DNA from 4 places in the uncultured Acetobacterium sp. genome. Region 1 is predicted to be linked to each of the others. Evidence: predicted binding sites of a transcription regulator. Region 1 holds the regulator's gene; each other region holds the start of a gene.
What was found. The regulator LexA, encoded in region 1, represses DNA repair genes until DNA is damaged. The targets are predictions, from matches to a motif close to CNAACANNTGTTNG.
Positions count from the first base shown of each region.

Region 2: the regulator LexA is predicted to act here: its motif matches at 2,048-2,061, upstream of dinB (DNA polymerase IV).
Region 3: the regulator LexA is predicted to act here: its motif matches at 2,158-2,171, upstream of uvrB (excinuclease ABC subunit UvrB).
Region 4: the regulator LexA is predicted to act here: its motif matches at 1,293-1,306, upstream of QZ998_RS15920 (DNA repair exonuclease).

Region 1 is NZ_CAKMJU010000026.1:1,250-4,814, reverse strand. Features, by position in the region: gene pheT (phenylalanine--tRNA ligase subunit beta) at 1-416, shown strand, start outside; gene QZ998_RS04145 (DNA-processing protein DprA) at 459-1,337, shown strand; gene zapA (cell division protein ZapA) at 1,435-1,995, shown strand; gene lexA (transcriptional repressor LexA) at 2,072-2,716, opposite strand; gene QZ998_RS04130 (tyrosine recombinase XerC) at 2,894-3,565, opposite strand, start outside.
Region 2 is NZ_CAKMJU010000085.1:3,020-6,584, reverse strand. Features, by position in the region: gene QZ998_RS11930 (HD domain-containing phosphohydrolase) at 1-513, shown strand, start outside; gene QZ998_RS11925 (uroporphyrinogen decarboxylase family protein) at 798-1,805, shown strand; gene dinB (DNA polymerase IV) at 2,093-3,346, shown strand; gene QZ998_RS11915 (hypothetical protein) at 3,362-3,565, shown strand, end outside.
Region 3 is NZ_CAKMJU010000058.1:19,516-23,080, reverse strand. Features, by position in the region: gene uvrA (excinuclease ABC subunit UvrA) at 1-35, opposite strand, end outside; gene uvrB (excinuclease ABC subunit UvrB) at 159-2,135, opposite strand; gene QZ998_RS09365 (S41 family peptidase) at 2,388-3,565, opposite strand, start outside.
Region 4 is NZ_CAKMJU010000132.1:28,813-32,377, reverse strand. Features, by position in the region: gene QZ998_RS15925 (SAM-dependent methyltransferase) at 94-1,263, shown strand; gene QZ998_RS15920 (DNA repair exonuclease) at 1,524-2,639, shown strand; gene QZ998_RS15915 (AAA family ATPase) at 2,639-3,565, shown strand, end outside.

The DNA of each region.
Region 1 (3,565 bases):
GCGAAATTGGTGAGATTCATCCGATCGTGGTTAAGCATTATCAGCTGCCAAAACGTTGTTATGTCTGCCAATTGTCTTTTGAAGCGATTTTTGACTGTGCAAAAACGGATAATAAATTTACCGATCTGCCGAAATTCCCGGCATCAAACAGAGATTTGGCAATTGTCTTAAAATCAGAAATTCCAGCTGCAGTCATTGAGACAACGATTCGCAATAATAGCGGTGAAATTCTTGAAAGCATCGAATTGTTTGATGTCTATACCGGGGCGCAAATACCCGACGGTTACAAGAGTCTGGCCTATGCCCTAAACTTTAGACATCACGAACGTACCCTTAACGACAATGATATCAGTCCGGTGATTGATCAAATCCTTTGCCAATTAAAACAATCCTTTGATGCCCAGCTGCGCGAGTAATCGCTTTAATTTGGGGTATAAATAAAAGTATGGATAAAAAGCATGAATCGCTTATCTGAACTTATTATCGGGCTGAGGCAATTAAAAGGGGTCGGACGTCAGAAAATTAAACAATTGCTGGACATGATTATTGCACCCGAATCGCTTTCATTTAACGAGATCATTGAAATTGGCCAAACCTTTCATTTAATTTCAAGTCAAATTTATCAAGCAGACATTGCCCAAGCCCTGGCTTATGCCAGGCGGGTAATTGATGAGTGTGATCAGTTGGGAATTCAAGCGGTTAGCTATTTCGATGATCGTTTTCCAGAGAGTCTTAAATTTGATGATCAGCCCATCTTACTCTATTATAAGGGCGATCTAAAAATTTTAAATCATTCGAAACGGGCGGCGGTTATCGGCAGCCGCAGTCCGTCACAACTAGGCTGTGATTTTGCCTTTCAGGCTGGTAAAATTCTTGCCGAAAATAATTTTGTGGTGATCAGCGGATTGGCTGTCGGGGCTGATGATTGCGGTCACCGCGGTTGTCTGGAAGTTGGCGGAAAAACCGTCGCTTTTTTGCCATCGGGTTTAAGCTCGGTCTATCCCAGTTCAAATTGCCGGCTGGCCGAAAAAATTTGTACTTCGGGGGGCGCCTTAGTCTCGGAGTACAGTCATCTTGAAACCGTGCAACCCTATAAGTTTATCGAACGCGACCGGCTGCAAAGCGGCGCGAGTGGGTTTGTGATCGTATCAAGTTTTTCACCGGGAAGCGGAACCATCCATACCCTTCGTTATGCCAGCAAATACAATAAACCGATTTACTCGATCCCGGTCATTTATGACCAATCACGGGATGGCTTTAATCACATCAGCCTAAAAAATATCGACTTTCAAATCAAGGAAAACACAGACCTTAATTGTCTGATCGAAAATTATTAATTGATAAATCATTTGTAATTCTTTAGGTTATTACATATAATAGAGTAGAACATCCTTAAACATTTAGAGAATTAAATTTATTTCACAGGAGGAAAAAATGCCTGAACAAACAATAATGGAATTACGCATATTAGATACCGAATTTAATTTGAAGGCAAAGGGAAACGAAGAGCATATAAAACATGTTGCTGATTACGTCAATGCTGAGCTAGAACGCGTCAAGACGGCTAATCCTTTTACCAATCATATTCGGATTGCGATTCTAGGCTGTATGAATATTACTGAGCGGCTTTTTATTGCAGAAGAAGAAGTTCGCAGCAGTGAAGAAGTCAAAGCCAAAGAAATTGGCGAGATTAATCAAGTCAAAGAAGAGCTTAAACAAACAAACCAGCGATTAGCTGAAGAACTAGAGAAATTTGAAACGCTGGCAGAAGAAAAAGAATTGCTGCAAAAAGAATTAGAAGAAAAGAATGATTTGCTGGCTCAATATCGTGAGCATTTACGACAAAGCAAGATCGAAAGCGAAACCAGCCGCAAAACAATCTTAGACTTGCAGAATCAACTATTTGAAAGCCAGATTGAACTGGTAAAAGCAAACAAGAATCATATTGAAAAAGATGTCTTTAAAAATATTGAAGAAAAAATGAAACTGGACTAGACAAATTTTCTTCAATTTAACGAACAAAAACAAACGAACAAAAACAAAAAAAGATGTTTGCACATCTTTTTTTTGTTTAGTATTTACGCATTAAACCGGTTACCTTGCCGAGAATTTTGATATCTTGCTCCTTGCAGATAATCGGATCCATGCTTTTATTATCCGGTTGGAGCCTGACTTTATTGGGCTCTTCATAAAAGATCCGTTTGACCGTGGCTTCATTATCTTCAAGCAGCAGCACCACAACAATGTCATTATTGTTTGCCGATTCCTGTTTTTTGACGATAATCTTATCGCCATCGAGAATACCGGCATCAATCATGCTGGTTCCCTTGACTTCAAGAATAAAGGCAGCCTCGGTGCCGGCAAAATCGAGCGGCAGCGGGAAAATATCAGTGATGTTTTCAATCGCCAGAATTGGTGCACCGGCTGTTACGCAACCAAGGATTGGCAGCGAGACAATTATTTTTTCGTCAAAGTAATTTGATATTGTTTCGTTGGGATCGTGACGCAGGACTTCAATGGCGCGGGTTTTTGTCGAGTCCCGTTTAATATAGCCCAGTTCCTCGAGCTTTTTTAAATAGCTATGGGCAGTGGAAGTCGATTTCAAACTAACGGCAGCACAAATTTCGCGCACCGACGGGGGATAACGCTTATCACGCATTTGGCTATCAATAAATTTTAATATATCAATCTGTTTGCTGTTCAAATCCTCATACATAAGAGTTCCTCCAAAATTTTATAATTCATTATAACATAATTAAAACAGAAAAACAAACGTAAGTTCTATTTTTGAATAATTAGTTTAGGTGATCAGTTTAGGTAATAAAATAAGCAGCGATAGTCTTGATCAAAATGTAGACGCTGTTTTTCTGCGGATGCTTATTTTAATGATAATTTAGTCATCATCGCTAACGAATTGCGACAAGGGGTTTTGATTCATGGTGTCCCTTAGGGTTTCTTCATTAATATGGGTATAGATCTGGGTGGTCGAAACATTCTGATGGCCCAGTATTTCCTGCACTGACCGAAGATCGGCATTGCCATAGCGAAACATCAGGGTTGCGGCAGTGTGCCTGAGCTTATGAACGCTGATTTCGTCGGTATTGAGGCCACAACTGGCCAGGTGTTTTTTGACCAGGTGCTGAACCGCACGATTGCTGATTGGGGTATTTTGCTGGCTAAGAAACAGATAGGGAGAGTCGGATTCCTGGCGCACCGCCAGATAACGATTGATTGCTTTTAAACAGGCATGGTTTAAAAAGACCGTCCGTTCCTTATTGCCTTTGCCGATGATCCGCAGGGCATCGTTTTTGATATCGGTTATTTTGATTTGGGTGAGCTCCGAAAGCCGCATCCCGCAATTTAGAAACAGGGTGACAATGGCAAAGTCCCGTTCTTTATGACGGCCGGTTATCCCTTTTAAAAGATCGACGGCTTCATCCCACTCTAAATAACGGGCGTGACGGGCTGGTAGTTTGGGCATTTCGAGTTCGGTCACCGGGTTGGGCAGAAAGTATTTTTGTTTGTTACAGAGATAATTAAAAAAGGAACGCAACGATGAGACCTT
Region 2 (3,565 bases), on a different contig from region 1:
CAGGTATTGGAATTGGATCAGGAGGAGCTGGTGTCCCTAGAACTGGTGGCCACCCTCCACGATATCGGCAAAATCAGTATCGACAGCAAGCTGCTCCTGAAAAACACCCCCCTAACCGATGACGAATGGGCAGAAATCAAAAAGCATCCCGAGGTTGGCTATCGGATTGCCCAGACGGTGCCAGAACTGCGTAAGATCTCTGAATATATTCTCTGTCACCATGAACGCTGGGATGGTAATGGCTATCCACAGGGTCTCAAAGCCGAGGAAATCCCCTTATTAGCCCGGATTCTGGCGATTGTAGATGCCTACGATGCGATGACCCAGGATCGCTCTTATCGTCAGGCAATGACGGAGCAGGAAGCCATTGACGAGCTAAAGCGCCATGCTGGCAGTCAATTTGATCCGGCTCTGGTGACGGTGTTCATTAAGGATGTAATCGAAAAGAATATCAAAGAAAATAGCAGCAAAGAAAATAGCAGCAAAGAAAATCTGATCACATACGATTATTAAAAAGCAGATCCGGTCAAAGGTCGAATAGTCAACCCGGGTGATTTTCTTAATTATATTTAAAATAATAGAATACGGGCATAATGCCCCTTTGGGTCAGGAAGCGCCTGATTCAAAGAAGGATTTGTGAAACACCATTATAAAGCCGATGATAACGACATCAAAGATATAAGTTTAACCGGTTAAGTAATGCTTGTAATGCATTAAAACTGATGATATAATTAATTTTACAAATATACACGCATTTAAAATGTATATCACCAATATTTGATAGGAGGAAATGATTTATGCTTACGAAACGACAGAACCTACTGGAAACGATTAAAGGTGGCAATCCGGACCGCTTTGTCAATCAGTATGAGGCCTTTGTGTGTACGGATGCCATTTACGGAATGATCATGGGTGATCCAATTACCGGCCAGGGCAGCATGCCTATGCCCGGTGGTGAACCGGTCAAAAATGCCTGGGGCATTACCTTTGCCTGGCCAGCCGGCACCCCCGGAGGATTTCCCTTACACGACAAGGAACACAAGGTTCTCCAGGATATCACCAAATGGCGGGACGTTGTTAAGGCACCTAAAACAGACTTGCCAGCCGAAGCCTGGGCGCCGTTTTTACCGGCCGTTGAAGCGATTGACCGCAACGAAGTCTTTGCTACCATCTTTGTCGCCCCTGGCGTCTTTGAACAATGTCATCATTTAATGGGAATGGAAGATTGTCTGATGGCCTTTTATGAAGAACCCGAAGAAATGCATGCCCTGATTGACTACATCGTCGAATATGAACTTCGCTATGCCGCTGAACTGATCAAATATTACAAACCCGACTGTCTCTTCCATCATGACGATTGGGGCAGCTCCCTGAATTCGTTTATGGCTCCGGAAATGTTTGCTGAATTTATCGTTCCAGCTTATCAGAAAATCTACGGCTTCTATAAGGCCAACGGGGTCGAGCTGGTGGTTCATCATAGTGATTCCTATGCCGCTAATTTAGTACCCCACATGATTGAAATGGGCATCGATATCTGGCAAGGCTGTATTTCTAACAATAATGTACCTGAGCTGATTAAAAAGTATGGCGGCCAGATTTCGTTTATGGGCGATATCGACAACTCCCTGATTGATGATGAAAACTGGACCCAGGAAAGCGTTGGAGCTGAAGTCCGCAAAGCGGTCGCCCGCTGCGGCAACCACTACTACATTCCCTGCATTACTCAGGGCGGCCCCGGTAGCGTCTACCCCGGCGTTTATGAAGCGATTACCGCGGAACTCGATCTGATCAATGCCGGAAAATAATTAAACTCTGATCAAACCAATCCATCTAATTTAAAATAAAGCCTAACCATAGTCGGAGAACTTTCTCCGGCTATTTTAATTTCCGGGTAATTCCAGAGGAGACGGTGCAAATCGAAAACGCCAGAGCTAGTGAATGCCCTGGCATTTTTTAGGGATAGATCGGCGGTAGTGAATAATTTCAAATTGGCGAGTCATATAATTTATTCATTGACAAAGGCCATCGGTGGGTATAAAATAACTATAGAACATATGTACTAATTTGATTGAGGTAGATAAAAAGGTGAGCCGTGGAACGAATTATTTTACACTCAGATATAAACAGCTTTTATGCCAATGTAGAATGTTTATATCATCCCGAAATCAGAAATCTCCCGGTGGCAGTGGGCGGAAACCCCGAGAAACGCCATGGGATTATTCTGGCCAAGAACCAGAAAGCCAAGGAAGCTGGGGTTAAAACCGGGGAAGTTTTATGGCAGGCTCGGGGGAAATGTCCTGAGCTGGTGGTGATGCCGCCCAATTATCAATTGTATCTGCGTTTCTCCCGGCTGGCTCGAAAAATCTACAACCGCTATTCCGATCAGGTCGAGCCCTTCGGTCTCGACGAAGCCTGGTTGGACGTTACCAACAGTGCCCAGATTCACGGAAGCGGCCGGGTGATCGCCGAAAAAATCAGTCGGGATATCCAGGACGAGTTGGGAATCACCGTTTCCATCGGGGTTTCCTGGAACAAGATCTTTGCCAAGTTTGGTTCGGACTATCAGAAACCCAATGCCATCACCGTCATTACCCGCGATAATTATAAAAAAATTGTCTGGCAGCAGGAAGTCGGGGATCTCCTCTATGTGGGGCGATCTACTAAGAAAAAGCTAATCAAATACGGCATCTATACAATTGGACAATTGGCCCAAACATCCCTGGATTTTCTGGTTCTTCAATTTGGCAAAATGGGAGCGGTGTTATGGCGGTTTGCCAATGGCCAAGATGACAGCCCTGTCAAATCTTTTGACGAGCATTATAACGGCAACGAACGGATCCTCAAAAGCATTGGTAACAGCATCACCACTCCCCGGGATTTAAAAGACCTGAAGGATGTCAAATTGATCATCTATATGCTGACTGAAAGTGTAGCGATGCGGTTACGGGAAACCGGTTGCTATTGCCTGACTGTGGCGATCCATGTAAGGAACAAAGAATTGCACAGTTTCACCCGGCAAGTGAAACTGGCCAAGCCATCGGATCTAACCCGGGAAATAGCGGAAGCGGCCATTGCACTGTTTGAAAATAATTATGATTTCAGCTCAGATATCCGCTCGATGGGGGTTCGCGTCACCGATTTGGTGCCCGACTCAACCCCGATTCAGCTGGATCTGTTTAGTAATGAGATTATCCGGGTGCGGCAAGCCCGGCTTGATGAGACTGTCGATCAATTACGTAAGCGTTTTGGTAATCTGGCACTGCGGCGGGCTGTGACGATCGGAGATCAGATGAGTGGCCTGGACCCCAAAAAAGATCACATCATTCATCCGATTGGATATTTTTAAAGGAGATGTTAGAGAATGGCGATAAAAAAATTTGTCCAGGTAATTGCAAAATTCGAAGAAGATGGAAAAATTATTCCCTTGAAGGTTTTATGGGAAGACGGTCGGGTTTTTATAATCGACCGGGTTCTGGATATGCGCCCGGGGGTTTCCCTGAAGGTCGGCGGACAGGGAATTCGCTATACCTGCCGGATTCAGAATAAAGAAGTCTGCCTCTATTAT
Region 3 (3,565 bases), on a different contig from region 1:
TGCTCTTTGGCACCTTTTATTTCGATGTATTTCATTGTGCTCCTTATATCGGTTACGATCGATAATCCGATATTAAGAAGCAAGTTCTGCTTGCTTCTTAATATCGTATAACAATGGTTTGCGGGCGGGTAATACCCGCCCCTACTGATTAACAATGCTTATCTGCGGTAGTTTTTAAGATGATGGACTTCGTCTCGTAGTTTGGCAGCCCGTTCAAATTCGAGGGCTTCGGCGGCAGCCAGCATTTCTAGTTCCAGTTCTTTGATTTTAATATCAATATCGACCGCTTGGTCGCCAATCGCATAGGGCGCCGTCGCTTCAGCCACCTTGGTCGCTTCGATAATTGATCGAATATCTTTTTTTACCGAGCTGGGGGTAATCTGATGGGCGACATTATGGGCGGTTTGAATGGCGCGGCGGCGGTTGGTTTCGCCAATCGCCCGCTCCATCGAGGGGGTGATCTTATCGGCATACATAATCACGTGGCCTTCGAGGTTACGGGCAGCCCGGCCAACGGTTTGAATCAGTGACGTCTCAGACCTCAGGAAGCCTTCCTTATCAGCATCTAAAATCGCCACCAGACCAACCTCCGGCAGGTCAAGTCCTTCCCGGAGCAGGTTGATGCCGACCAGCACATCGAAGGTACCCAATCGTAAATCGCGCAGAATTTTCATCCGTTCGATGGTATCGACATCGGAATGGAGGTAATTGACCAGGATGCCGTTTTCTTTTAGATAATCGGTAAGATCCTCGGCCATCTTCTTTGTTAGGGTGGTTACCAGGACCCGATTTCCCTTGTCGGTGGTCAATTTTATTTCCCCCAACAGGTCGTCAATCTGACCGGCCACCGGACGTACCGTGATTTCGGGATCAATCAGGCCCGTCGGTCGGATAATCAGCTCGACGGTATTCTGGCTGTGCTCTTTTTCGTATTTGCTGGGCGTTGCCGTGGTAAAGACAATCTGATTAATCTTGCCTTCAAATTCAGAAAAATTAAGCGGCCGGTTATCATAGGCTGAAGGCAGCCGGAAACCATAGTCGACCAGATTGCTCTTGCGCGCCTTATCGCCGGCAAACATGCCACCAATCTGGGGGATCGAGACGTGCGATTCATCGGCAATAATTAGAAAATCCTTGGGAAAATAGTCAATTAGGGTATAGGGCGGTGATCCTGGCGGTAAGCCGTTAATGTAGCGGGTGTAGTTCTCAATCCCGTTGCAATAGCCCATCTCACGGAGCATTTCAATATCATAATTGGTGCGCTGAAGAATCCTCTGCGCTTCGACCAGGCGGTTGTTTTCGGTATATTCGTCGTAACGCTGCCGCAGTTCCTGCTGGATTCCTGCAATCGCCCGTTCCAGGTTTTCCGGGGTGGTGGTATGGTGGGAGGCTGGGAAGATTGAGACATGGTTGAGCTCGCCATAGATCTCCCCGGTTAAGGTATCAATCTCTGTGATCCGTTCAATTTCGTCGCCGAAGAATTCCAGGCGAATGGCCTTATTTGATGAGGCCGAGGGGAATATCTCCAGGATATCGCCTCTGACCCGAAAGTTGTTCCGCTCAAAGGCAATATCGTTGCGGGTGAACTGGATATCGACCAGTTTTCGGATAATCGTATCGCGGTCTTTATCCATTCCCGGACGCAGCGATAGCATCATATTCTCGTAATCAAAGGGACTACCCAACCCATAAATGCAGGATACGCTGGCAACCACAATCACATCCCGGCGTTCAAACAGGGCGGCGGTGGCGGAGTGCCGCAATTTATCTATTTCATCGTTGATCGATGAGTCTTTTTCAATAAACAGGTCCGAGTGAGGCACATAAGCTTCAGGCTGATAATAATCATAATAGCTGACAAAATACTCGACCGCATTGTCCGGAAAAAAACTCCGAAATTCATTGGTCAGCTGCGCCGCCAGGGTCTTATTATGGGCAATCACAAGGGTTGGTTTTTGAACCGACTCGATCACCTTGGCCATGGTATAGGTTTTTCCAGACCCGGTTACTCCTAATAAGGTTTGGTAGCGCAAACCATCCTTGATTCCCTTTGAAATCTTTTTAATCGCCGCTCCCTGATCGCCCTTGGGTTCGTATTCCGAGACAACCTTAAATGGATGCTTCATTTCCTTCATCAGCGTCCTCCAATCATTATGATGAACATTCGTTCTAATATTCTACCATAGCTTTTTTTTAATGGCAAATGATAATCCTTCTGCTTTAATAAAATCTTAATTTTTATATAGAATTGAAAAAGCATACCATAATGGCATGCTCTCATCTGTCAAAGAAGTAACCGAATTACCGACAATGACCTAGGGGTCAGACCCTTATTATATCATGTTGTGACCTAGGAGTCGGTAGGGTAGTTCACGACATCCTTAAAATCAATTGCTTGTGCTGAGTACTTCCAGGGCTTTTTGCAGTTGCACATCTTCTTGATCGGTGAATAAATTGTTCATCATAAATTCAGTGGCTTCGATGACAATATTTGGCTCCAGTCCTTTTTCGTGGATACTATTGCCATTGGGCGTAAAATATTCAGAGTTTGTTACCTTAAAGCCGCCACCATCGGTGAGGCTGATTATTTCTTGAACGATACCCTTACCGAAGGTCTTGGTTCCGACCAGTTGGGCGACTCCAGTATCTTGGAGGGCGCCAGCCAGGATTTCTGCTGAGCTGGCCGTTCCGCCATCGACCAGGGCGACCATCGGTAGGTTGAGCTGTTCTTCACCATCCGATGCGTATTCCGTCTTCTTGTCATTTTTGTCAACCGTATAAACAACCACGGTTTGTCCCAGTATCCGGTCGGCAATTTCGACCGCTTCTCTGACGCCACCGCCGGGGTTGCTGCGCAAATCGATGACCAGTCCGGTAATATTTTGAGCCAGCAGCTCACTCAGCTGGGTCTCGAAATCATCGGCGGTTTTGTCGGTGAACTCACTGATTTGAATATAGCCCTTATCGCCGATCACCCGCGATTCCACTGTTTTTGCTTCAATTGTTTTTCGAACTAGCTCCATTTCGATGATTTCCTCACCTCTGGCAATGGTGATGTTGACAATCGTATCGGCTGGCCCCTTCACTTTTGAGACAACGGCATCTGAGCCCAAGGTACTGACATCCTCGCCATCTACCTTGATAATCTTATCGCCAGTTTTTATCCCGGCGGCTTCTGCCGGGGTGCCTTTCTGGGGTGCAATCACATAGGTATAGCCCTGTTCGTCTTCAGTGACCACCACCCCAATCCCTTCATAGATCCCGGTCGCCATTTCCATGTATTTGCTGAATTCGGCAGAGGTAAAATAAGTGCTATAGGGATCACCCAGGCTATCAAACATCCCTTTGATGGCGCCGTCAATCAGGGTGGTGTTGTCGACGTCCTGGTAATATTCTGAGGCGATCTGTTCTTTCAGTACCAGGAGCTTTTTTATACCGGCTGCTGTTTCGCTGCTGTCAACTGTGACAATCAGCTTGTTCCCAAGGAGCATATTACTCGTTATTGCTACTGTAAAGGTGATCATATTTGTGATAATCAGCACCGCGATGATCACGATAAGCTTTC
Region 4 (3,565 bases), on a different contig from region 1:
CCGGTATTTTTTTGCGATTCAATCAAATCCCGCTATAAATTTTTCCCAACCCGTGATAGGATATTGACAACAACAAAAACACGAGGTAAATCAATGAACAATTTAATATCCGCAGTTGAGACCTGTTTTAATCCAAAAATTTATAAGATCATCCTCAGCAAACCAAGGACAAAAACAAGTGACTATCAAAAAATAGTTATCAATCAAATAAAAGAAGTCTATCATCTGGAAAAATTCACGGCCACCCAGGTATTCAATGAAAATCTTTCCTTGCAACAGTTTAAAGATTTTCTCAGTCAAGCCCTGGAGCATGCGTTTTTGCAGTATAATGGCTGGGATGAACAGTATCAATATATCATTCAAATCAGTAAAAAGGGGAAGCCCTCGGTAACTAAAAAAGCCGTCACGGCAGCCCCGGCAAAAGTCTTAACCCATAATCGTGAGAAAAACTATATCCTAAAGGAAGGCACACTCATCCCACCGCTTGTCGATATGGGGATCTTTACCAAAGAAGGCAAGGTGGTCAAGGCAATGTACGATAAATTTAGGCAGATCAACCGTTTTGTCGAAATCATCGACGATGAAATCAAAAATCTTGATCCCGGGGCGCAGCTCAATGTGATCGACTTTGGCTGTGGCAAATCCTATCTGACCTTTATCTTATATTATTACCTCAGCGAGATAAAAAACCTGAAAGTACGAATCGTCGGCCTCGATTTAAAGTCGGATGTGATTGACCGCTGTAATGCCAGCGCCAGGAAATACGGCTACGACCAGCTGTCCTTTGAACTGGGCAATATCGATGCCTATCAAAGCCCCTTTGCGGTAGATATGATTATCACCTTGCACGCCTGTGATACCGCCACCGATTATGCCCTCTACAATGCGATAAAATGGAATGCCGGGCTGATTTTTTCAGTACCCTGCTGTCAGCACGAGCTAAACGGCCAAATAAAAACGGATCAGCTGAGTCTGCTGACCAAATATGGCATCATCAAAGAACGGACTGCCGCCCTGATTACCGATGCAATCCGCGGCAATCTCCTCGAAGCCTGCGGCTACAAGGTACAGCTGCTAGAATTCGTGGACCTGGCTCACACCCCCAAAAACATCCTGATCCGAGCCAAAAAAACCAGCGTCACACAAAAAAGAAAGGCTCAGGCACTGACCGAAGTCAAAAGCGCCATCGAGACTTTCTCCTTAACCCCTACCCTCTATGGACTCCTTGAAACAGATGAAATCATTAATTCTAATAAAAATTAAATGTAAGATTTACCAAAAGATGATATAATAAAAAATCAGTTCGAAGAGATAAACATTAAAATGAACTCAAGTAAGGCGTTACCGACAATTGTTAGATCATCTTGTTTGCCTCTGGGCGAACAGGTTGATAAACCTGTCCGAACCAGCGCGTAAAGGGTCTGACCCCTAGGTCACAAGAGATTAACAATTGTCGGGATAAGCCGGTAACTGAGACGAAAGCCCAAAATTAGCAAAAATTTATAGATGAGGAGGCAAAGAGGATGCTGACACGCTTTGTACATACCGGAGATTTTCATTTAGGTCGCCCCTTTACCTTTTTACAACAAGGAAACTATTACGGTAAAAATAAAAGAAAAGAATTATGGAAAGCCTTTGACGAGATGATTGCCTATGTCAAAGAAGAAGAAGTGCCACTACTGCTGATTGCCGGAGATTTATTTGACAGCGTCAATGTCCTGACCATGGATATCAAAAGAGCTGCCGAAGGATTGGCCAGTCTCGATAAAACCTGGGTGGTCATCATCACCGGAAATCACGATTATCACGGTGACAGCTCACCCTACAAAAAGGTCGAGTGGGGAAGCAATGTCTACATTTTTAAAGAAGATGTCTTTCGGTCTGTTTACATAAAAGAACTCAATACCGAAATCTATGGCATGTCCTGGGTTAAAAACGAGTACCGGGCCTTTCCCGAGCGGTCTTTTAACAGCATTAAGCTCAATGATACCCGCTATAATATCTTAATGGCCCACGGTGAAGTGGCCAGTCAAAGCCTTTATCTGCCGATTGATTTAAGATTGGTTGAAAAGAAGGGCTTTGATTTCATCGCGCTGGGACATATTCACAAGCCGGGGCTGACTCCCGGCGGGATTGCTTACTGCGGATCACCGGTCCCGCTTAATTTTGGCGAAAGCGGCGAACGGGGATTTTTAATCTCCCAGGTGGATACCGATTATGTCAATCAGGTCTTTATTACTAGCAGTGGCTTCAAGCCGATCGAGTCACGAACATATCAAACCATCGAAATCCAGCTTACACCGGAAGATTCTTATCAGGATATTATCAAGAAAACGATTGACTGCGATAGTCAAACAAACCGCCAGCAGCATTACTACCGGATCCGCTTTAGCGGCTACATCAACCCGGAAATTCAAATGGACTGGATCAACGATGATCTGGAAGAGGCTTTTTATTATATTGAAACCGACACCACCAGGCTGGAGCCGGACATTGATCTGGAATTGCTGATCCGTGAGAATAAAGATAATCCGATTGGACAGATTCTTTCAGAACTGGAGAAAATAGAAGAAGCAGAAATTCGCAAAAAAGCGATCATCTACAGCATTGAAGCGATGATTGGTGAGGGGGTTTTATAGTGATAATAAAAACCCTGTCAATTAAAGCCTTTGGAAAATTCAAAGACCAGACGATCGAGCTCAAACCGGGGCTTAACCTGATTTATGGCAAAAACGAGGCCGGCAAAACAACCCTGCAAACCTTTATTCAGGGGATGTTTTTCGGGTTTTACAAGCCCTACCGCAAAAAGAAAACCTACAGCGATGAATATCAAAAATATATGCCCTGGAATCAATTCGACTACAGCGGTTCCCTGGTTTATCAGGACAGTGGCCAGGAAATCCGGCTGGAGCGGAATTTTTTAAGAGCCAAAGATTCCTTATTTATCTACGATAACAGTACCGGAAAAATAATCAACGATCAATTTAAATACGATGGCGTGATTCGCCAGCATCTGCCGCTGGATACTGGGATGACCACGGTGATTTACAATAACACCGTTAACATGCGTCAGAACCTCCACGACCAGGAATCCCGCGGCCAGGACGAAGTCCGGGATTCCTACATCGAGATGCAGAATTCCAGTGGGATCGAGATTAATTTTAAGGGCATCGCCCGACGATTAGAAGAAAAAAAGAACCAGATCGGCCGTTCCGGCCAAAGTAAATCAAGAATCGGTGCCGCCATCAGAGAACGCGATGAACTCCAGGGATTATTAAAAGAAGCTGAGGCAGCCTATGCCAAGGTGGCTGAAAACCAGGAAAAAATCACCCAGAATCAAAAGTTGATGAAACGCATTGAAGCAGAGAATGAGTACCTTAGCCAGGAATCGGTGGTTAAGCGTAAAAAAGAGCTGCTTTTGAGCTATGAAAAAATAAACAAACTGGAAAAAGAAAATAACCGCCTGTCTAAAATAATCCGCGAAGACCAGGTCTATGAGGGCTATAGTTACAAGATTTTAGAGGGCTTAAAAGCGATCAAGAATCAGGCTGAACGGCTCTCTGAT